One region of the Arthrobacter jiangjiafuii genome, then DNA from elsewhere that is predicted to be linked to it. Evidence: riboswitches for the same ligand, from Rfam matches in the RefSeq annotation. Region 1 holds a riboswitch; each other region holds the start of a gene.

Evidence for each region. A riboswitch is a leader RNA that binds a small molecule or an ion and turns the genes downstream of it on or off. The one in region 1 is predicted to bind S-adenosylmethionine.
Region 2: it holds a riboswitch for S-adenosylmethionine, as region 1 does, so the genes downstream of both, KKR91_RS14555 (hypothetical protein) here and KKR91_RS08625 (cobalamin-independent methionine synthase II family protein) in region 1, are expected to answer to the same signal.
Region 3: it holds a riboswitch for S-adenosylmethionine, as region 1 does, so the genes downstream of both, KKR91_RS10260 (flavin reductase family protein) here and KKR91_RS08625 (cobalamin-independent methionine synthase II family protein) in region 1, are expected to answer to the same signal.
Region 4: it holds a riboswitch for S-adenosylmethionine, as region 1 does, so the genes downstream of both, KKR91_RS07385 (MetQ/NlpA family ABC transporter substrate-binding protein) here and KKR91_RS08625 (cobalamin-independent methionine synthase II family protein) in region 1, are expected to answer to the same signal.

What each region holds. Positions count from the first base shown of each region.
Region 1 covers NZ_CP076022.1:1,816,667-1,822,106, reverse strand. The annotation lists gene KKR91_RS08630 (acyl-CoA dehydrogenase family protein) at 17-1,249, opposite strand; gene KKR91_RS08625 (cobalamin-independent methionine synthase II family protein) at 1,381-2,613, opposite strand; SAM riboswitch class I at 2,623-2,719, opposite strand; gene KKR91_RS08620 (histone-like nucleoid-structuring protein Lsr2) at 2,959-3,291, opposite strand; gene KKR91_RS08615 (ion channel protein) at 3,522-4,808, opposite strand; gene mftR (mycofactocin system transcriptional regulator) at 4,866-5,440, opposite strand, start outside.
Region 2 covers NZ_CP076022.1:3,100,237-3,105,676, reverse strand. The annotation lists gene KKR91_RS14570 (3-hydroxyacyl-CoA dehydrogenase family protein) at 1-447, shown strand, start outside; gene KKR91_RS14565 (MerR family transcriptional regulator) at 482-1,285, opposite strand; gene KKR91_RS14560 (tyrosine-protein phosphatase) at 1,367-2,125, shown strand; gene KKR91_RS14555 (hypothetical protein) at 2,082-2,465, opposite strand; SAM riboswitch class IV at 2,481-2,617, opposite strand; gene KKR91_RS14550 (LLM class flavin-dependent oxidoreductase) at 2,699-3,718, opposite strand; gene KKR91_RS14545 (RBBP9/YdeN family alpha/beta hydrolase) at 3,773-4,324, shown strand; gene KKR91_RS14540 (ATP-dependent DNA ligase) at 4,346-5,425, shown strand.
Region 3 covers NZ_CP076022.1:2,178,293-2,183,732, reverse strand. The annotation lists gene aspS (aspartate--tRNA ligase) at 1-1,785, shown strand, start outside; gene KKR91_RS10265 (hypothetical protein) at 1,914-2,555, opposite strand; gene KKR91_RS10260 (flavin reductase family protein) at 2,787-3,293, opposite strand; SAM riboswitch class IV at 3,348-3,468, opposite strand; gene KKR91_RS10255 (PhzF family phenazine biosynthesis protein) at 3,574-4,410, shown strand; gene KKR91_RS10250 (nitronate monooxygenase) at 4,416-5,440, shown strand, end outside.
Region 4 covers NZ_CP076022.1:1,568,326-1,573,765, reverse strand. The annotation lists gene KKR91_RS07395 (methionine ABC transporter permease) at 1-188, opposite strand, end outside; gene KKR91_RS07390 (methionine ABC transporter ATP-binding protein) at 190-1,218, opposite strand; gene KKR91_RS07385 (MetQ/NlpA family ABC transporter substrate-binding protein) at 1,231-2,115, opposite strand; SAM riboswitch class IV at 2,170-2,285, opposite strand; gene KKR91_RS07380 (RidA family protein) at 2,488-2,910, shown strand; gene KKR91_RS07375 (DUF1801 domain-containing protein) at 2,919-3,347, opposite strand; gene KKR91_RS07370 (LysR family transcriptional regulator) at 3,371-4,351, opposite strand; gene KKR91_RS07365 (FAD binding domain-containing protein) at 4,497-5,372, shown strand; gene KKR91_RS07360 ((2Fe-2S)-binding protein) at 5,390-5,440, shown strand, end outside.

The DNA.
Region 1 (5,440 bases):
GCCCCTCCCCCGTGGGTTAGGCGAACGCCGAGAACCCGGTGATGTGCCGCCCAAGGATCAGCGACTGCATCGTATCGGTGCCCTCGTAGGTGAAGACAACCTCCATATCAGTGAGGTGCCGGGCCACATGGTTCTCCAGGAGCAGGCCGTTCCCGCCCATGATGTCCCGTGCCTCGGAGCAGATCCAACGGCCCTGGCGGGCGGCAAACATTTTCGCCATCGACGCCATCGGACTGGTCATGGCACCCTCGTCCGCGAGCTGGTTCAACCGGAAGCAGGTCAGCTTGATGGCGGTGAGCTGGGCCAGCATGTTGGCCAGCTTGTTCTGCACCAGCTGGAACCGGCCGATCTCCTTGCCGAACTGCACGCGTGTCTTGGCGTACGCCACCGCAATCTCGTACGCGGCCACCGCGTGCCCCAGCGCCTCCCAGGCGACTCCTCCGCGCGTGGCAGCCAGGACCTTGTTGACGTCCTTGAAGGAGCTGCAGTTTTCCAGCCGGTTTTCTGCGGGAATCCTCAGGTCCTCGATCACGATGTTCGGCTGCAGCACGGCACGCTTGCCCATCTTCCCGGTAATGACCGTGGCGTTGTAACCGGCCGGGTGGTTGCCGTTGGCATCCTTTTCCATCACGAATCCCTTGACCGAGTCGTCGGCTTCATCGCGGGCAAAGATGATGACGACGTCGGCGAAGCTTGCGTTTCCGATCCAGCGCTTGCTGCCGTTGAGGACGTAGGTCTCCCCTTCGCGGCGGGCGGTGGTTTCCAACGAGACGGAATCGGAGCCGTGGCTGGGTTCGGTCAGGGCAAAGGCGCCGATTTTGTCGAACCGGGCCATGGCGGGCAGCCACCGCTGCTTCTGCTCTTCGCTGCCGAGCATGTCGATGCTGCCCATGGCCAGGCCGGAATGCACGCCGAAGAAGGTGTTGATGGAACCGTCGCCGCGGGCGAGTTCTGCTGCCGCGGTGGATGCGGCCAGCCGGGTCAGGCCGGGGCAGCCGTAACCCTGGATGGTGCCGCCGGCGATGTTCAGCGCGGCCAGTTTGGGGATCAGTTCGTAGGGAACCTCGGCCCGCTCCCAATAGTCGTTGATGACCGGCAGCAGGTCGTTGTCCACAAACGCCCGCACCCGCGCCTGGACGTCCCTGGCCTGGTCATCGAGGAGGTTGTCGAGCAGGTACAAGTCGCTGTCGACGTCGTTCCCGGCGGCCGGATCAAAGGTAAAGGGAAGGGGCTGCGTGGTGGTAGTCATCTCGGCTCCGTTGGGTAAATGATCGTTTAGTAACCGAGTATGCGGGCGCTGACGGCCTCCGTCAAGGGTGCGGGCAAAGGGGTATCAGGACGGAGGCCGCATCGCTGCGGAGAACCGGCGCGGACGTCAGTTCAGTGCCGTGATCCGGTGAAGAGACGGCTGGCAGCGATCTCGGCGCCGCGGCCCAGTGATTCCAGCTTGGCAAATGCGATGTCCGGATGCAGCCGTCCACCCAGGCCGCAATCGGTGCCGGCAATGACATTCCCGCTGCCCACAAGCCCGGCAAAGCGCTCTATCCGCTGGGCCACAAGTTCAGGATGTTCCACCACATTGGTCGCGTGGGACACCACGCCCGGAACGAGGACCTTCCCCTCCGGCAGCGCCACGTCCCGCCAGATCGTCCACTCGTGCTCGTGCCGCGCGTTGCCGGCTTCGAAGGCGTAGAAACCGGCGTTGATCCCCAGCACGAGATCCACGATATTGGCGAACTCGATGTCGGTGGTGTGCGGACCATGCCAGGATCCCCAGCAGACATGGAACCGGACCTGCTCCTGCGGGATCCCCCGCAGTGCGTAGTTCAGGGCGTCGATCCGGATCTGCGTGAAGCGCCGGTAGTCCTCGACGCTGGGTTCGGGATTGATCTGGTCCCAGTTCTCGGCGATCGAGGGGTCATCGATCTGAACCGTCAGCCCTGCGTCCGTGATGGCCTTGTATTCCTCACGCAGGACATCTGCCCAGGCGTAAATGAACTCCTCTTCGCTCTTGTAATAGTCGTTGCCGATCCGGCTGGCCGATCCCGGGGACAGCGCCGTGATGAAGCCGGTGGGCAGGTCGGCAGCCGCCAGCCCGGCCTTGAGGTTTGCGATGTCTGTAGCCAGGGCATCGTGGCCGGTGTAAGTGATGGGTCCGGTGGCCGTGGGAAAGGCCGTGGCATTGCGGCCCAGTTGGATCCCGCTTTCCGGATCGGAATAGGCAGCTGCAAATCGGGTCCAGTCGCGGCGGTCTGCAAAAGAGGTCAGCCGGATATTCCCGGCTTCGCTGCGAACGGGTCCGGTAGTGATGGGATTAAAGTCAGTCAGCTCCAGGCCCGCCGTGCGTTGGAAGCTGTAGGTCCACCATGCCCCGTAGTCCACCGGGCTGGACATGGCCTTGCCGTACTCCCCATCGCCGGGAATGGTAATGCCGAGGCTCTTTTGGCGCTGCACCAGGTCAATTACCGCGTCGGTCAGAAGCAGTTCAAACTCCGGGGTGCGTTCGAGGGTAAAACCATCGTCGGCGAAGGTCCGGGCTGCATTGGCGCTTATGAGTTCCGGTGTCCGGGGCAGCGAACCGGCATGGGTGGTGGAAATCTGGTCGAACGTCATGGTGTATTCCTTCCATCGGTCCTGCCATTAGCACCTTTCCGGAAGGAATGTCCGGGGGAAGCTGCAGCGTCACGGAGGCAGGTCTCTCAGCTGCTCTGGATGGGTAGTTGCGGGACGAAAAACCAGCATGCGCCCGTCGGCAGCAAAACTCCAGCGGCACGAAATATGAAGCCGGGGCGTCGAAATATGGCGAGGCAGGAGACGCGCATCTGGCGCAGACGCCCCCGCCAGGCGGGGTAAGAGTAAACCCGGAAGATCTCATACCGGTGGTCAGGCGCCCCCCTGCGCCCGGTACCAGTTGCCCGGATCCTTCCCGCTGTGCCAGGCAGGAAAGAAGGGCGGGGATTACTTTTGGGCGGAGCTGTACGCTTCGCGGATTTCCTGGCTGATCCGCCCCCGTGCGCTGGGCTGGAAGCCATTGGCTACCGCCCATTCACGGATTTTCCGGCTCTCGCCGCTGCGGGGAACCGTTTCCCGTTTCGCAGCACGGCCGGTTGAGCCGCCGCGCAAACGCCTGGCATTGGAGAGATACGGTTCCAGTCTCCCGCGGAGTTCCGCGGCATGGTCGGCCGTCAGATCGATTTCGTATTGTGCGCCGTCCAGCGCCAACTTCACAGTTTCCTGTGCGTCTTCACCGGTTAGGTCGTCAATCAGGAGAACTTGTCTTTTCTGAGCCACGGGGCTTTTTCCTCATTCATAGTATTTTGGACCACCCCCCAAAACAGTTTAGCGGAAGTGGGGCTGTGCAATAGAGCTGCACAGGCATTTCTCTTTCCCAATCCAAAGATGATTGGGCTCTGCCCCTGCTTCATCACTAGCTGCCTCGCAGCGCGGGGACCGCAGGAAGCATTTGCGCATAAGGGTACCCAACAATGCACGCTTTTCAATCGAACAGGGAGATTCCCTGCCTAGGCAGGACGAGAGGCGGTGCCGCCGTCGGGCGCTGCCAGCATGTGCGGAGCATTGGTGACCACCAGCCAGGCCGGCAGTACTGCCAGGCAGAGTACTGCCGTTACGCTCACGTCCCCCGTAATAAGGACCGCGATGAACAGGGCCATCCAGCCGTCGCGGGCCACTGCGAGGACTACGCCGAGCACGGCTGCCGACACGGCCAGGCTCACCGGCACGGAGGGTACGAAGGCCACCGCGGCAAGCCCCGCAGCCACGCCGACAAAGACGGCCGGGAAGATCCTGCCCCCGCGGAAGCCGGCCGCTGCGGCGATCACCAGGGCAACCAGCTTGACCGCCGCGAGGAACACCAGTGTCCAGGCCGATTCGCTGCCGCGCTGCGCCAGCAGCGCGGCGGATTCCTCCGCTCCCTTGAACAGGGTCAGCGGTCCGCCGATGACACCCAGCAGGCCAAGCAGCGCTCCGCCCAGCGTCGTGAAGAGCACCGGGTTGCCGAGCCGGTGGAACGTATGGTGAACCCGGGTGAAGACGCCAACGCCCAACAGGGCAAAGCCCGCCGCGAGCGGAGCAATGATGAATCCTGCCAGCACATCCCACCCGTCAGGGCTGCCCATGGCGGGCAGCCCGACGGTCAGCAGGGTTCCGCCCAGCAGGGTCATGGTCACCGCCCCCGCCCCGGCGGCGGCGAGCGGCAGGAAGAGCCTGTCGAACAGGGCTCCGCCGCCCGCCATTGAGCCGGCGAGTCCGGTGAAGAGCAGTGCTGCGGCGACGGGGGTCCCGAACAGCGCCCCCACAGTTCCGGCGACTGTCAGTCCCACGACCAGCTGTGCCGGAACGCGGGAGAACAGCCGGCCGATCAGCACTGTGAGGATGGCCGTGTTGATCGCGATGATCGGATTCTCCGGACCGAGGCTGACGCCGCCGGCCAGTCCGAGCACTGCTGCGGCCGCCACGCCAGGAACCGTGCCCAGTGGAAGGGCGGATCCACCGAGTTCCACCGCCGCCGAATCCGGGCCGGCGTGCCCGGGAACGAAGCGCACAATGAGCCCGACGGCGAGTCCCGTAAGGGTCAGGGTGCCGAAGATCCACCAGCCGCCGTCGGGATCTGCACCAACAGCATGCGGCAGGTTCTCCCAGATCAGGTGCTGCAGCAGGCGGCTGAGTTCATCCAGCGCGAAAAGCACCAGGGCGGAGACCACGCCGATCAGGATGGCCGGCAGGGCGAGCATGATCAGGGTCCGGACGCGGTTTCGGTCCAGCGCACCTTCTGGTGCAGGTTCGGACATGGCGCCTCATCCCTGGAATCAGCTGCCCTCGAGACGGTTCACACGTGGCCTTTAAAACTACTGGCTCCCGCCCGCAAGGAACAGGGAGCCGGGTTCATCCGGCACGCCGTGGATGAGCTGGAGTGACTGCAAAAGCACATCGGTCAGGACCAGGTCCTCGGACCGCAGCCACTGTTCATAGGCTGCCAGGCACAGGCCGAGCAGGGCCCATGCGATGGCCTGGGGCTGCAGGCTGTCCACCGGTACGTCCAGCCTCCGGGCGGCATGGGCGGCAACGACCTGCCGCCAGGCGGCATAGCGCAGGGTTGAGTGCGCCAGCAGAGTGGGCACATGCAGCAGCAGTTCCATGCGTTGCCGGTGATACGGGGCCTCTGAAGCAGGAAACCGGTTGAACTCGATCACGGCACTGCACAGTCCGGTTTCCAGCGGCATGTCTTCGGGAAGCCCGCGCAGATAGCCGGACATCCTGGCCAGCAGGTCTTCGAAGTCCCCCCAGGGGAGGTCGTTCTTGGACGGAAAGTAGCGGAAGAACGTCCGGCGGCCGATTCCCGCGGCAGCCGCAATGTCATCCACGGTGACCCGGTCAAAGCCGTCGCGCTGGAAGAGGGCCAGCGCCACGTGGCTGAGCTCGG
Region 2 (5,440 bases), 1.3 Mb from region 1:
CGTTTCTGCGGCCTGCACTTCTTCAACCCGGTGCCGGCCTCGGATCTGATCGAAGTGGTCCTGGGCAAGCAAACTTCCGAAGAACTCGCCGGGGCTGCCCGGACCTGGACCCAGGACCTGGGCAAGACACCCGTCGTCGTGAACGATGCCCCCGGCTTTGCCAGTTCCCGGCTGGGCGTCGCCATTGCCCTGGAGGCCATGCGGATGGTCGAGGAGGGCGTGGCCTCGGCGGAGGACATCGATGCCGCCATGGTCCTGGGCTACAAGCACCCCACCGGCCCGCTGCGGACCACTGACATCGTGGGCCTGGATGTCCGGCTGGGCATTGCCGAATACCTGGCCGCCACGCTGGGCCCGCGGTTCGAGCCGCCGCGGATCCTGCGTGACAAAGTGGCCCGCGGCGAGCTCGGCCGCAAAACCGGCACGGGCTTCTTCGACTGGAAGTAAACCGGATTCCCTGCCCTACCGCCCGGAGGGGCGCCTAAGCCGGCGCGACGGGCTGCTGCAGCTCGGTGACCCAGTCTGCTTGGTCATCAGAGACAGCGCGGACGTACAGCTCCCGGCAGGGTCCCGAGGGAACCAAGCCGCGGGCAAAGATCTCGGCGTGGACCGCCTGCCAACTCTCGGCGATGTGCTCCATGGTGCCCAGATGGACGCCGCAGACCGCCGTCGGAACGGGCGGAAGGTTGATGGCCTCCACGCCGTCGGGCAGTTGCCCGGAGCACGCATAGCCGGCGACGATCCGCATCCCGTCTTCGCCCATCTCATACTGCGCTACCGGGGTGTCCATCGGTGCGCCGGTGGATTTCAACGCGCGGGCAACGCTGTCGAACAATGGCCCGACGACGCCGGGAACCTCGGGCTGTTCCGAGACTACGGCGCTGAGAGCAACCAGACGGAGAGCGGGGAGCGACTTCTGGACGATTTCGATCTGTGGCATGGCTTTTTCCTTTTCGATGAGGTGGAGCCTTCGTTCCACATCGATGAGCCGTACGGTTGCCGTCCGCTGCTCGTCCTCGACCTCCGCACGCCGGATCCGCAGCATCAGGGCAAGACGCTGTGCATCAACACCGGATTCAAGCATGGCGGCGATGTCCTCGAGCCCGAAGCCGAGGTGGCGGAGGGCAACGATCCGATGCAGCCGTTCGAGCTGGGACGGGTCATAGGAGCGGTAGCCGCTGAACTCATCAACATGGGCGGGAACGAGCAGCCCGGAGGTATCCCAGTGCCGAAGCATGCGATGGGTAACCTGGCCGATCTGCGCGAACGCCCCGATGGATAACATGCTTCAGTTCTCCCGTCTGCCACAGTGTCAGGGTCAAGTATCACCCAGAGATTTTCCGCCACGTCCCGTAGAGTCCGGGAAATGCGCAGCCACAGGGACCACGCTGGAGACATGGATGTGAACACCGACGTGGAGTGGGACGGGGCCGGCAATGCCCGTGATCTTGGCGGGATTCCGCTGGCAGGCGGCGGCACCGTGGCACCGGGCCGGGTGTTCAGGATGGGCCGGTCCGAGTGGCTGACCGAACGCGGCTGGGCGCAGGCCCGTGCCGCCGGCGTGCGGACCGTCGTCGACCTGCGCAACCCGGAGGAGCAGGGCCGGCGGGACACCGATCCGCAGGTGCCGGCTGGCGCCGTCGTCGGCCTCACATTCCTGACCCGCCCCACCCAGGAAGCGACGGACCCGGATTTCACGGCGCTGACCGGGCCGTACATGGATTCGCCCAAGTTCTACCGCGAGAACCTGCGGCGCTGGCCGGAGAAGATTGCCGCCGTCGCCCGCGCTGTGGCGGACGCCGACGACGGCGGCGTGGTGATCCATTGCTCGGCTGGCCGGGACCGCACCGGCCTGATCGCCATGCTGCTGCTGCAACTGGCCGGCGCGGAACCGGACGCTATCGCGGACGACTATGAGCGGGCGGTCCGCGGAATCAGCGCCTTCCACGCAACGCAGGCGAATCCACGGGAGAAGCCGCTGACCGCCGCACAGTTGGAAGACCGGGTGGCCGAGGGCCGGAAGGAACTGCTCCGTGCCCTGGACGGTTTTGACGCGGAACAGTACCTGCGCTCAGCGGGGCTTAGCCCAGCTGAGATCGGGCGTCTTCGGAGTCGTTTGCGCTGATCCGCTTACACGGATGCACCCTTTCCGGCGTCGCCAAGTAGAAAAAAGAGCGTCTGGCTTCACTGGTGAAGCCGCCCGGAACCAGCAGCGAGGAATAGCGCGCGCACCACTGCGCCTGCCCTCCGGATGCGGCCAGGGCCAACGCCAGCGCGGGAATGTCGTGGAACCACATCAGGCGCTGCTCACCGTCCACCACCAGCTGGATCAGGTCCAGTTCAACGTCGGCATAGGCCTGGGCATCCACCCAGTCGTCGAAGCCGGCCAAGCGCTTGCCGTGGATGAGATGCACGTTGTGGCCGGGCGTGTAGCTGATGCAGCGGGCGTCACTGGAAATGCTCACAGTGTGTTCCTTTTCAGGTTGTCCTTGCCTGCGCCGGGCGGCGGCAGGCCGCTTCGTCATCCGAACCACCCGCCGAACAATGGGGTTGGTGTGAGGCCAGTCGGAGCTTTTATGGCCGGATCAGATCCGGCCAACGGCCACCTCTCGTGAAGCTGAGACCACCTTAGCGCACGGCGCCGACACTGGGAACCGCCGTCGTCGGCCTGGCCATGAAGCCGACGACGGCGCCTTCCTCAGCGCCAGCCCGCCGCCGGAGCGACCAGCTTGACGATGTTCTCCAGCAGCTGGGTGTTGTAGTCCACGCCCAGCTGGTTGGGGACCGTGATCAGCACCGTATCGGCGGCCTGCACCGCTGCGTCGGCGGCCAGCTGGTCGGCAATCACATCGGGTTCGCCGATGTAGCTCTTGCCGAAGCGGGCCAGGCCGCCGTCGAGCCGGCCCACCTGGTCCCGGGAATCTGCCTGGGCGCGCAGTCCGAAATACCGGCGGTCGTCGTCGGATACCAGGGGCACCACGCTGCGGCTGACCGAGACCCGCGGCGTACCGGCATGGCCGGCATCCGCCCAGGCGGCGCGGTACAGCTCGATCTGCTCGGCCTGCAGCTGGTCGAACGGAACACCGGTGTCTTCGGTCAGCAGGGTGGAGCTCATCAGGTTCATGCCCTGCTCTCCGGTCCATTTGGCGGTGGCCCGGGTTCCGGAACCCCACCAGATCCGCTCGCTCAGCCCAGGGGATTGCGGTTCGATCGCCAGCGAACCGGAACTGCCGGTCATCACCGGGTCTGCGGCGGCCAGCCCGGCGCCGGCAATCGCGGCACGGAAGACCAGGGTGTGCTTGCGTGCCTCGTCGGCGTCGGTGCTGCCGTCGGACGGAACATAACCGAAGGCCTCATAACCGCGCAGTGCCGGCTCGGGTGAGCCGCGGCTGAGGCCGAGCTGCAGCCGGCCGCCGCTGATCAGGTCCGCCGCCGCGGCTTCCTCCGCCATGTAGAGCGGATTTTCATACCGCATATCAATGACGGCCGTTCCCAGCTCAATCCGGCTGGTCCGTGCGGCCATGGCGGAGAGCAGCGGGAACGGAGCGGCGAACTGCGGGGCGAAGTGGTGGACGCGCAGGTACGCGCCGTCTATCCCCAGCTCCTCCGCCGCCTCGGCCAGGTCAATGGTCTGCAGCAGGGCGTCGCGGGCGGTTCGTACAAAGGAACCCTGCACGTCCCGGTAATGTCCAAAGGACAGGAAACCGATCTTCTTCATGTTCAGGCACAGCGCCTGTTTCCCAGTGGATATTCCCAGAATCGAGGTTCACGCATGCACCTGACCATGGTTCCCGGCATCGGCGGTTCCAACGAAGGCCACTGGCAAAGCCTGTGGCAGGCCGGTGCGCCGGAGATGTCCCGGATTTCGCCGTCGTCGTGGGAGGACCCCGACCTGGAGAACTGGATGGACGCGCTCGACGACGCCGCCGGGTCTCGGAACGGCGACACCATCCTGGTGGCCCACAGCCTGGGCTGCCTGGCTTCCGCGGAGTGGCTGCTGCGCAATCCGGACGGTGCCCGGGGCGTGCTGCTGGTTGCGCCGCCGGACCCGGCCGAGCCCGCCTTCCCAGAGCTGGCAGGCTCGTTCCGGGACCCGAGGCTGGAACCGCTGCCCGTGCCAGGGCTGCTGGTGGCCAGCGAGAACGATCCGTACTGCACGCTGCCGGGAGCCCGGCTGCTGGCAGGTGCCTGGGACGTTCCGCTGATCGACGCCGGGGCGCTGGTCCACATCAATGATGAAAGCGGCGTGGGCGCCTGGTCGCAGGGCCGGAACCTGCTGACTGCGTTCGCGGCTGGGCTGGGCGTCAGCATTCCCCTCGGCTGAAAGTCGGGTAAGAATGGGCGCATGAAGCTTCCGGTAAATCCGCCCGTGGCCCCGATGCTGGCCAAAGCCGTAAGTGCCCTGCCTGAGGGGGATTACTCCTACGAGCCGAAGTGGGACGGTTTCCGGTCCATCATTTTCCGTGACGGGGATGAGCTGGAGATTGGCAGCCGCAACGAAAAGCCGATGACCCGGTACTTTCCGGAACTGGTGGCGGCGCTCAAGGAGAACCTGCCGGAGCGCTGCGTGGTGGACGGCGAGATCATCCTGATCAGTGCCTCCGGCAAGCGCCTGGACTTCGAGGTGCTGCAGCAGCGCATCCATCCCGCCGCCAGCCGCGTGAAACTGCTGGCCGAGCAGACACCTGCTGCCTTCGCCGCCTTCGACCTGCTGGCCCTGGATGACACCAGCTACCTGGACCGGCCCTATGCCGAACGCCGCAGCGCCCTGGAAGCGGCCCTGGCCGGCGCGTCCGCTCCGGTCTACCTCACGACCCGGACCACCGACCCGGCCACGGCGCAGCGCTGGTTCGGTGAATTTGAGGGCGCCGGACTGGACGGTATCGTCGCCAAACCCCTTGGCGGCGTGTACCAGCCGGGCAAGCGGACCATGGCCAAGTTCAAGCACCAGCGCACCGCTGACTGTGTGCTGGCCGGCTACCGGGTACACAAGAGCGGGCCGGACGCGGTGGGGTCGCTGCTGCTGGGCATCTACAACGACGACGGCGACCTCACGAATGTGGGTGTGGCAGGCGCCTTCAGCATGGCCCGGCGGCGGGAACTGTTCTCTGAACTGCAGCCGCTGGTCTCGGACTCCGCCGATCATCCCTGGACCGCGGACAAGCAGGATGCCGGAACCCGCACGCCCCGGAATTCCGAGGGGAGCCGCTGGAGCGGGGACAAGGATCTGTCCTTTGTTCCGCTGCGCCCCGAGCGGGTGGTGGAGGTCAAGTACGACCACATGGAAGGGGAGCGGTTCCGGCACACGGCCCAGTTCGTTCGCTGGCGTCCGGACCGGAGCCCGGACTCCTGCACGTACGGCCAGCTCGAGGAACCAGTGAAATTCGATCTGGGCGAAGTGCTCACCGTGCCTGCGGGATCGTAGCCGCTCCGGCAGGAA
Region 3 (5,440 bases), 360 kb from region 1:
CGCACTCATGCCCTTGGTTCCCTGAGGGCCGAGCATATTGGACAGACCGTCACTCTCGCTGGCTGGGTGGCCCGACGCCGGGACCACGGCGGCGTTGCCTTCCTTGACCTCCGTGACGCCTCCGGAGTGGCGCAGGTGGTGGTCCGTGAAGAGGACGTCTTCCACGGCCTGCGCAACGAATACGTCCTGCAGATCACCGGGACCGTGCAGAAGCGGCCCGAGGGCAACGAGAACCCGTCGCTGGCCACCGGTGAAGTGGAAGTCATTGCCGACAAGGTGGTGGTGCTGAACACTTCCGACCCGCTGCCGTTCCAGATTGACGAGCACGTTGAAGTCGGTGAGGAAGCCCGCCTGAAGCACCGCTACCTCGACCTGCGCCGTCCCGCTCCGGCACGGAACATGCGCCTGCGCTCCGAGGCCAACCGGATTGCCCGCAACCTGCTGCACGACGAGGGCTTCGTCGAAATCGAAACCCCCACGCTGACGCGCTCCACTCCCGAAGGCGCCCGCGACTTCGTGGTTCCGGCCCGCCTGGCTCCGGGTTCCTGGTATGCCCTGCCGCAGTCCCCGCAGCTGTTCAAGCAGCTTCTGCAGGTGGGTGGCTTCGAAAAGTACTACCAGATCGCCCGCTGCTACCGTGATGAAGACTTCCGCGCAGACCGCCAGCCGGAGTTCACGCAGCTGGACATCGAGGCAAGCTTTGTCGAGGAAGACGACATCATTGCGCTCGGCGAGTCAGTGGTGAAGGCACTGTGGAAGCTGATCGACGTCGACATCCCCACGCCGATCCAGCGCATGACCTACGCCGATGCCATGGCCCGTTTCGGTTCCGACAAGCCGGACCTGCGGTTCGGCCTGGAGCTGACCGAGCTGACCGACTTCTTCAAGGACACCACCTTCCGTGTGTTCCAGGCGCCGTACGTCGGCGCCGTGGTGATGCCCGGCGGCGCGTCACAGCCCCGCCGCACCCTGGATGCCTGGCAGGAATGGGCCAAGCAGCGCGGCGCCAAGGGCCTGGCCTACGTGCTGGTCCAGGAAGACGGCACGCTGACCGGTCCCGTGGCCAAGAACCTCACCGACTTCGAGCGCGAGAACCTGGCGGAGACCGTCGGCGCCAAGCCCGGCGACTGCGTCTTCTTCGCAGCCGGCGACAAGAGCACCTCGCGTGCCCTGCTCGGCGCAGCCCGTGTGGAGATCGGCCACCGCACCGGCCTGATCGATCCCAACGACTGGGCCTTCGTCTGGGTTGTTGACGCACCCATGTTCGAACCGGCGTCGGCTGCCGTAGCTGCCGGTGATGTGGCTGTGGGCGGCGGCGCCTGGACGGCCGTGCACCACGCGTTCACCTCTCCCAAGCCCGAGTTCATGGACACCTTCGATACCGACCCCGAGTCGGCGGTGGCCTACGCGTACGACATCGTCTGCAACGGCAATGAAATCGGCGGCGGATCCATCCGTATCCACCAGCGCGATGTGCAGGAACGCGTCTTCAAGGTCATGGGCCTCTCGCAGGAGGATGCGCAGGAGAAGTTCGGCTTCCTGCTCGAGGGATTCAAGTACGGCGCACCGCCCCACGGCGGCATTGCCTTCGGCTGGGACCGCGTGGTGGCCCTGCTGGCCGGCACCGAGTCCATCCGCGACGTCATTGCCTTCCCGAAGTCCGGCGGCGGCTACGACCCGCTGACCGCGGCTCCGGCTCCGATCACTGCGCAGCAGCGCAAGGAAGCCGGTGTGGACTTCAAGCCTGAGGCCAAGAAGCCCGAAGCCAAGAAGGACGACGCCTAGGCCTTTCGGGAACCACGAAACAGGAAAGTGCCCGGCCGCTGAATACAGCGGCCGGGCACTTTTCTTTGTGACGGTCGGCCTGTCTGACGGTCCGTACACTTTTCGGTGAAATGTACGGACGGATTCTTTTAGCCCGCGGCAGGTGCGGCAGGGGGGAGCGGCGGTGCCGTAGTGGGTACCGGCAAATTGTAGACAACAAGCCAGTAATCCCCGTCCGGGCCGTCCACCGTAATGGACGTCGGTATGTCATCCGGTGTGACAATGTGCTCGAAAGACGTCAGGATCGGCCAATTGCAGTTGTTGCTGCCGCCGGCCGTGACCCGGTCTGAATCAGCGTCCAGAACCTCGATATCGTAGTCCCCGGGCTGGTTGCAGGTGAGGAAAACGCTGAAGCTGGTTCCCGGTTCCAACGCGGGCACATCGAAGGTGCTTCTCCCGGTGCCGGACTCCTCCAGCACGAGGCTCGCGTCGAGGGGGCGCCCCTGGGCCTGGGGCTGTTGCTGGAAGTAACTTTCCAGGCTGATGGGATCCTCCGCCCTGAACAATGCCAGCATGGCGGGGTCGTTAGGGGGCGGAGGCGTGGTGCTGCCCGGCGGCAGCTCCACCGTGACGCTGTTCCGGCCGGAGGCGCCGGCGGACGGGGACGGCGTGGCGGACTTCTCCGCCGTGGCTGGGGGCGTGGCCGGTTCGGTGGCAGCCGCCTCGGGATCCTCCTGTGCAGTGCATCCTGCCAGCACCAGGGCCAGTGCCGCTGCGGGAAGCAGAGCCATCCGCGTAAACGAAATATCCGGCACTTTGCCGGGCATTGCCTTATTTGATGGGCCGTGGACATTTCTGTTTCTGGTCATCTTCGCTACTTCCTCCCGAAGTAATCCGAAGAACGATAGTGGGACGGCAGCCGGATGTAAAGGATTGGTAACGGAGGGGGCATGCCGTAAACCCCTGGAAAACAATTCCGGCAGCGCCCAATTGCCTGTGCCCGTCAGGCAATTTCCTGCCGGTCAGGCGAATTCGGGGACACCCAGGCGGCGGAACGCGGAACCGTGAAAGACCAGTGGATCATGGGCGTCGTCGTGGGAGGCATGGCCGTGAACCCTCAGCAGCACCACCTGATGGTCACCGGCAGGAACTTCGTTTTCCACCGAGCACTCGAGCCAGAGCGCGGCGCGGTCAATGAAGAGGGACCCGGAGGCGTCGGTGTGCAGGTTCAGGCCGGCAAACCGGTCACCGGATTTCGACGCGATCTGCTTGCAGATTCCTTCGTGCTCAGAGCCGAGGACCGACACGCCGATGCGCTGGGCCCGCCGCAGCACCGGCCAGGTCCGGGAGGTCTGCTGCACAGCGAACATGACCAGCGGAGGGTCCATGGAAACCCCCACCGTGAACGATGAGGCAACAATTCCCTGCGGCTGGCCGTCAACCACCGCGCACAGGGCGGCAATTCCCGAGGGAAACCGTGAAAAGGCCCGGCGCAATGCAGCGGGTTGCAGGTCGGTACGAAGAGTCATGAGGGGGAAGATCCTTTGCCCTAAAGCGCGGCCGGAAGAAAAAACCCGGCACAAACGCGGTACTTGCCATGCCGGAGGATTTTCGCCGGACGGCCGAATCGTCACCTGGAGCACCCCGCTACAGCGAGAGGGTTGCCGTCCAACCGGCCAGGGCCTGTGGCTGGAACTCTTGATTCAGCTTCCAACGTAGAAGTGCAGGAGGCGGACTTGCAAACCCCTGCCTCACTTCGTAAAACTCGGCTTCATAAAACTCCCGGTGCCGAAGGGATACAGTTTCAGCATGAAACAGCGGTGGTTTAAGCAGGTGGACGTCTTCGGCAACGAACCGTATTTGGGCAATCCCCTCGCGGTGGTGCTTGAAGCGGAGGGCCTGACAGATGCAGAGATGGAATCCTTCGCGAGATGGACCAATCTCTCGGAGACGACGTTCGTCCTGCCTCCGACCACGGACGGAGCCGACTACAGGGTTCGGATTTTCACCCCCGGAGGAGAGATCCCGTTTGCCGGGCATCCCACTCTGGGAACGTGCCACGCGTGGCTGGAGGCCGGGAACAAGCGCCGCTACCCCGACGTCGTCGTCCAGGAATGCGGAATCGGGCTGGTCACGCTGCATGCCAATGCCGGAATCGCCGCCTTCGCCGCTCCGCCGCTGCTGCGCTCGGGACCGCTGGAAGACGAGGTCCTGGACCAGGCGCTGCGCGCCCTGAACCTGGACCGCACCGAAATTCTTGCCTCCAACTGGATCGACAACGGTCCGGGGTGGCTTGGACTCCTGCTGCGCGACGCCGACGCCGTGCTGGCGCTGAAACCCGACCCCACGATCATGGGCAATCTGCGGGTGGGCGTTATCGGCGCCCAGCCGCAGGACGCCGAAACGGACTTCGAGGTCCGTGCCTTCGTGCCCGGCCTGGGCATCACCGAAGATCCCGTAACGGGAAGCCTCAACGCCGGCCTGGCCCAATGGCTGATCGGAGCCTCACTCGCACCCGAACGCTACGTCGTCACGCAGGGCACAGCCGTGCGGCGTTCCGGGCGTGTCCGCGTCTTCACGCGCGACGGGAAGATCTGGATCGGCGGGTCCACCGTGACCTCCATCGACGGCACCGTCACCCTCTAGCCGCCATGTTCAACCTGCACTCGCTGCGGCTTCCGGTGATCGGGGCGCCCATGGCCGGCGGCGCATCCACGCCGCAGCTTGCCGCTGCCGTGAGCAACGCGGGAGGGCTCGGCTTCCTGGCTGCCGGTTATAAGAGCGCTGCCGCGGTGGCTGAGCAAACCGCCCGGACCCGCAGCCTGACCGGCGGACCCTTCGGCGTGAACCTGTTTGTACCGGATGCCGCCAACACCTACGCCGCCACATCCGAAGAACACCAGGCCGGGAAGCTGGCCGCAGCCCTGGCCTACCGGGATGTCCTGGCCGCCGGCGCCGGAGCGGAACCGGGCTTCCCGGACCCGGAGGACGACGACGGCTGGGCGGCCAAACTCGACCTGGTCCTGCGCGAACGCATCCCCGTGGTCTCCTTTACCTTCGGCCTGCCGGAGAAGGCCGTCCTGGCGGCATTGGCCGGCCGCGGAATCTGCACGGTCCTCACGGTCACCGACGCAGACGAGGCCCGGGCGGCAGCCGGCGCCGGAGCGTCGGCCCTCTGCGTTCAGGGGCCCGAGGCCGGAGGGCATCGCGGAACACTGCAGAGCGCCAAAGCACCCGCCGCCGCCTCCCTCAGTGAGCTCCTGCACAGCGTCAGGGATACCTGCGCGCTGCCGGTCATCGCTGCCGGTGGAATCGGTACGGCAGCTGATGCGGCGGCAGCCCTGGCCGCCGGAGCGGTGGCCGTCCAACTGGGTACGGCACTTCTGCTCAGCACCGAAGCCGGTACCGGTTCAGTACACCGGGCAGCCCTCAAGGACGCCGCCGCCGGCCGACGCGCCGGGGAAACCGCACTGACCCGGGCCTTCTCCGGCCGCCCGGCCCGCGGGCTGCTGAACCGGTTCATGCTGGAGCACCCGGACGCCCCGGATGCCTACCCCTACATCAACCAGATCACCGGACCGCTGCGCGCAGCGGCTGCAGCGCAGGGGGACCAGGAGGGCATCAGCCTGTGGGCCGGAACCGGATATCGCCGGGCAGCGGAAGAGCCGGCAGAAGC
Region 4 (5,440 bases), 250 kb from region 1:
TTCACCAGCACGTTCACGGTGCCGAACACCGCCCGGTTCGCCAGTAACGCGCCCTTGCGCGTGGTGTAGAGGGCCAGCCCGATCAGCAGCCCGCCCAGCCCGCCGAAGAGCAGGCTCAGGCCCACGATGTACAGGGTTTCGGCGACGGCGGCCCACAGCTGCGGGGTCAGGGGTATCAGGTCGTCCATCTCAGAAACGCTCCGCAACTTTGAGTCCGTGCCCGACGGCGGCGAGGGCGCCGTCGATCGCGGCGTCCTCCCCGGTCAGGGCGAGGGTTAGGTGGCCGAATGCGCGGCCCGAGATGTCGTTGATGCCGCCGTAGACCAGTTCAAAGCCGATTCCGGCACGGGCCAGTTCCAGGAACACCTCCGACTGGGAGGAATCGCCGTCACGGAAGGAGAGTGTGACGATCCGCCCGGGATGCCGCCGGCGCAGGGAATCCAGCTCATCCGGTGACGGGACGCCACGGACCACGGTGGAGACGAATTTCCGTGAGGAGGCCTGGCGCGGGTTCGAGAAGACCTCGAACACCTCACCCTGTTCCACGATCCGGCCGCCGTCCATCACCGCCACCCGGGTGGCCAGATTCTTGATGACGTCCATCTCGTGCGTGATCACCACTATGGTGATCCCCAGTTCCCGGTTCACCCGGCGCAGCAGGGCCAGCACCTCATGGGTGGTTTCCGGATCCAGGGCTGATGTGGCTTCGTCCGCGAGCAGGATCTTCGGCGACGCGGCCAGCGCCCGGGCGATGCCGACGCGCTGCTTTTGCCCGCCGGAGAGCTGCTCGGGATAGCTGCCGGCCTTGTCCGCGAGCCCGACAAAGTCCAGCAGCTCCTCCACCCGGGCGGCGATCTCGGCAGTGCTCCGGCCGGCCACGCGCAGGGGGTACGCAATGTTGTTGCGGACCGTTTTGGAGTTGAAGAGATTGAACTGCTGGAAGATCATGCCGATGTCCAGGCGCAGGGTGCGAAGTTTCCGCTCCGGCACCCCGGAGACCTGCCGCCCGTCCACGGTGATGTCTCCGGAGGTACTGGATTCCAGCGCGTTGATCAGCCGGACGAGGGTGCTCTTGCCGGCGCCGGAATAGCCGATGATGCCGAAGATCTCCCCCGCCTCGATCTCCAGGTTGATGTCCCGCAGGGCGGTCACGGCGGGTTCGCCCTTGCGGGCCGGCGGATAGGTTTTAGACACGTTCTGCAGCGAGATGAGTGCCATGGCGGTTTCCTCCTAGCCCAGCGCTTCGATGTCCTTCTGGACCTTCGCCAGCGAGGTCTTCAGGTCCTGGACCGGAACCTTGAGGAACTCTGCCGTGTTTCCGGAGGCCTCCTGCACACCGTCCTCAACGGACTGTGTGTCCTGGTAGATCTCCACCAGCTTCACGTACGTCTCGTTGGTTTCCTCCCCGGCCCGTGCGGCGAAGATATTCACGTATGGGATGGCCGCCGGATCGGAGGGGTCGTCCTGGGCGATCGCGTCGGCGGCCTTCAGTCCGGCGTCTTCCACGAAGTCGTTGTTGACGATGGCGGCCGCGACGTCGGGCAGCGACGTCGGCGTGAGCGAGGCTTCCAGCGTGGTCACCTTGACCTTGGATTTGCCTTCGTCAATGTCCTCCAGCGTGGAGAACGGGCTGCCGCCGCCGTCCAGGGTGAGAAGGCCGGCGGACTGCAGCACCAGCAGGCCGCGGGCGAGGTTGCTCTCGTCGTTCGGCACGGCCACCGTGGCGCCCTCGGGAATGTCCTCCACGGAGTCGTACTGAGTGGAATACAGGCCCAGCGGATAGATCGCGGTGGAGCCGACCGGGGTCAGATCCTCTCCGCTGGAGACGTTGTAGCGGGCGAGATAGACGATGTGCTGGAACTGGTTCAGGTCCAGTTCACCTTCAGTCAGCGCCGGATTGGGCTGGGTGTACTCGGCGAAGTCCAGGATTTCGACGTCGATCCCCTCTGCCTTCGCTGCCTCGGTATAGGTGGCCCAGTACGGGTCGCTGGCGCCGACGACGCCGATCTTCACCGTGCCTTCGCCATCGTCTCCGGCGGCCGAGCTGCAGGCAGCCATCGACAGGGCGAGGAGCGGAACTGCGGTGATGCTGAGGATTCTCCTGCGGGTGTTCATGATGATGGTGTTCTCCTGTGACAGGACGCAGCGCAGCCTTCCGGGCAGCGTCTGGCGCCGTACTTGCCGCCAGGAGGTGTCCTGCCGGCCCAATCTTCACCTGGAGCACCCCGCTGCGGCGAGAGGGTTGCTGTCCAGCCGGCCAGGGCCGATGGCTGGAACTCTTGATTGCTGGTATCAGGCTAGGCGGGCCGGGGCAGGGCGCAAAAAACGACGTTCCGTGACGTAAGAGAGCGTCGGAGCGGGTCACATGCCGAAATGTTGCGTCACGGTGGCGGTAGGGACGCTGTTGCGCGTGTGGGAGGATCGGCTCGCTTGTCTTCTTGCAGTTCCCACCCGTCCGCGCATCCTCGTCCCCTGCGAAAGGCCCCCGTGCAGCATGAAACCAGTCCGTCAGCCGTGACCCTGATCCGTGCCGCGCAGCTCTCCGACACCGCGGAGTATGCGTACGCCGCAACGGCACCCGCGGGCAGCCGGCTGATCTTTCTCGCCGGATCCTGTCCGCTGGAAGCAGACGGCTCGACGGCGGCTGTGGGCGACTACGCCGGCCAGGCCGCGCAGTGCATGGCAAACCTCGCGGCGGCGCTGGCCGCTGCGGGCGCTTCACTGACGGATGTCATCAGCACCCGGGTGCTGGTGGCCACCACGTCCCAGGCGGACCTGGTCGCGGCGTGGGAGGTGGTGCGGGATGCCTTCGGCGACCACGATGCGCCGAGCACGCTGTTGGGTGTGACAGTTCTGGGCTACGACCACCAACTTGTCGAAATTGAAGCCGTTGCCGCCGTGCGTGAGTAGGCCGTAGCTCAGGAACCCGGATCAGCGGCGCGCTGCCCGAAGGTTCCCGCGGTTACGCGCTGATAGGACTCGGTGATGATGTCTTCAAGTACCCCGAGGTCAATTTTGCTCAGGTCTTTCAGGTAAAGACAGCCTGCGCCGGTGGTGTGGGCGCCGAGCCGGGCGAGTTGGGCGGTGTAGGCGCCCACGCCGTCGGGCAGGTACACCGTGGTCGCTGCCTTGCGCGGCGAGAAGCCTGCCGCGACGGCATCGCCCTCCCTGCCGCTGGCGTACTTGTAGTGGTAGCTGCCGAAACCAACGATGGTCGGCCCCCACATGGCGGGCTGCTCTCCGGTGATCCGGCTCATCAGGTCGACGAGGGTGTGTGCATCGCGCTTCCGCGGCGGCGAGGTCACGCCGTCGATGAAGTCGCTGACGCTGGCGGCGGTCGGTTCCATGCTGTGCCTCCTGGATTCGCGCTTTAACCTTTGCCTGACACCCGGCTGCTCCACAGCGCCACATGGACCTGCGTCCCGCGGCGCACCAGCCCGCGCGGCCCGCCCGCCGCCATCATCGCCTCGGTGGCCTCGGCGCTGCCGGCAAAGCGCAGCAGCGCATCCGCCGCCGCCGGGACCCGGCCGGGAAGCAGCGTGCTGGCCCACCACATGCCGGACACCGGAGTGCCCGGAAACCCCAGCTGGACCAGGCCTCCGGAGGCCAGATCGTGCCGGATCACGTGCGCGACGGCGAGCATCAGCCCTTCGCCGGCGCGCACCGCCGCCAGCGCTGCGGCTTCGCTGTCCAGCTGCACCAGCTCCGGAACCGCGGGCAGGTTCGCGAACCAGCGCTGTTCCTCCAACGGACCGCCCGCGGAGGGTCCGGAAAACCAGCGCTGCGTCAGTGCCTTCCCCGGCACCCGGGGCGGCGGCAGCGCGGCCAGCGGATGGTTGGCGGCCGCCACCAGGATCCGGCGGTAGCGCAGGAAGGGCAGCGCGTGCAGCGGGGTACTGCTGCGGGCCGGCCGGATACCGAGCGCAATGTCGTAGGCCCGCTCGCCCAGCAGGGCACCGGCGTCGTCGGCCGCATCCACCACCACCCGGGCCGCAGGGCCGGGATGGCGGCGTGCATAGGCCTCCAGCAGCCTACCGGCCGCATGCTCGGCAAACGCCGGGGTTGCCAGGATCCGCAGCTCCGCGCCGTCCTGCGCGGCACGGGCCACCTCGCGCCGGGACTGCTCGGCCAGCCCGACGATCTCCTGCGCATACCCGGCGAGGGCCCGCCCGCCTGGAGTCAGCGCGATGCCGGAACCGGACCGGACCACCAGCGCATCCCCCAGGTCGGTGCGCAGCGCCGCTAATGCCGCAGAAACAGCCGGCTCGCTGATGCCCAGTTCCTGTGCCGCGGCGCGGAGGGACCCGAGACGGGCCACCAGCGCGAATGTCCGCAGCTGGCTCAGTGTCATCGGCACAGGTCATAACCTTTCGCTTAGGAGGATATTGACACCCCCTCGAGCGGGGAGCAACCTTGCGAAACAGCGCTGCTCACGGTGCCTACGGCACTGCCCTGGGGGAACAGCGGGCACAGCAACGGATATCAAAGGGGATATCGTGCAGATACCGGCTCCATTTGACTACGCGCGTGCCGCCGATGTGGCGGACGCAATCGCCCTGCTTGACCGCTACGGACCCGAATCCCGGCTGGTCGCGGGCGGCCACAGCCTCCTGCCCATGATGAAACTGCGCCTGGCCCGGCCCGAGTGGCTGATCGACATCAACGACCTGTTCGAACTGGACTTCATCGTCCGGGAACCGGACCGGCTGCGCGTGGGCGCCCTGACCCGGCACACCACGCTGCTGGAATCTTCCGAAACCGGGCGGCTGTTCCCGATCATCGCCGAGGCCGAACGGTTCATCGCGGACCCGGTGGTCCGCAACCGCGGCACCATCGGCGGTTCGCTCTGCCAAGCCGATCCTGCCGAGGACCTCTCCACCGTCTGCACGGTCCTGCGGGCAGAGGTGCTGCTGCGCGGACCCGGCGGCGAGCGCCGGCTGAGCATGGATGAGTTCCACCGCGGCGCCTACGAAACCGCTGCCGCTCCCAACGAAGTGCTCTGCGAAGTCAGCTTCCCGATCGTCCCCGGACAGGGCAGCTCCTACGAAAAGGTGGAGCGTCGCGTCGGTGACTGGGCCATCACCGCCGCCGGAGCCGCCGTCGCCCTCTTACCGGACGGCACCATCTCCGCCGCCTCGATCGGGCTGACCGCGGTAGGGCTGGACGGCACCGCCACGGCAGCGGAAGAAGTGCTGCTGGGCGAACCCCCCACCCCCGCCGTCATCGATGAAGCCGCCCGCCTGGCCGCGGCCGCCTGCAACCCGGTTGCGGACACCCGCGGGCCGATCGATTACAAGCGCCACCTCGCCGAAGAACTCACCCGCCGCGTGCTCACCCGTTCCTGTGACCGCGCCGTCCCCCAGGAGCGCTGACCACTGTGGAAATCCGAATGAACATCAATGACACGGACGTCACCGGCGAGGCCGAACCCCGGGTGCTG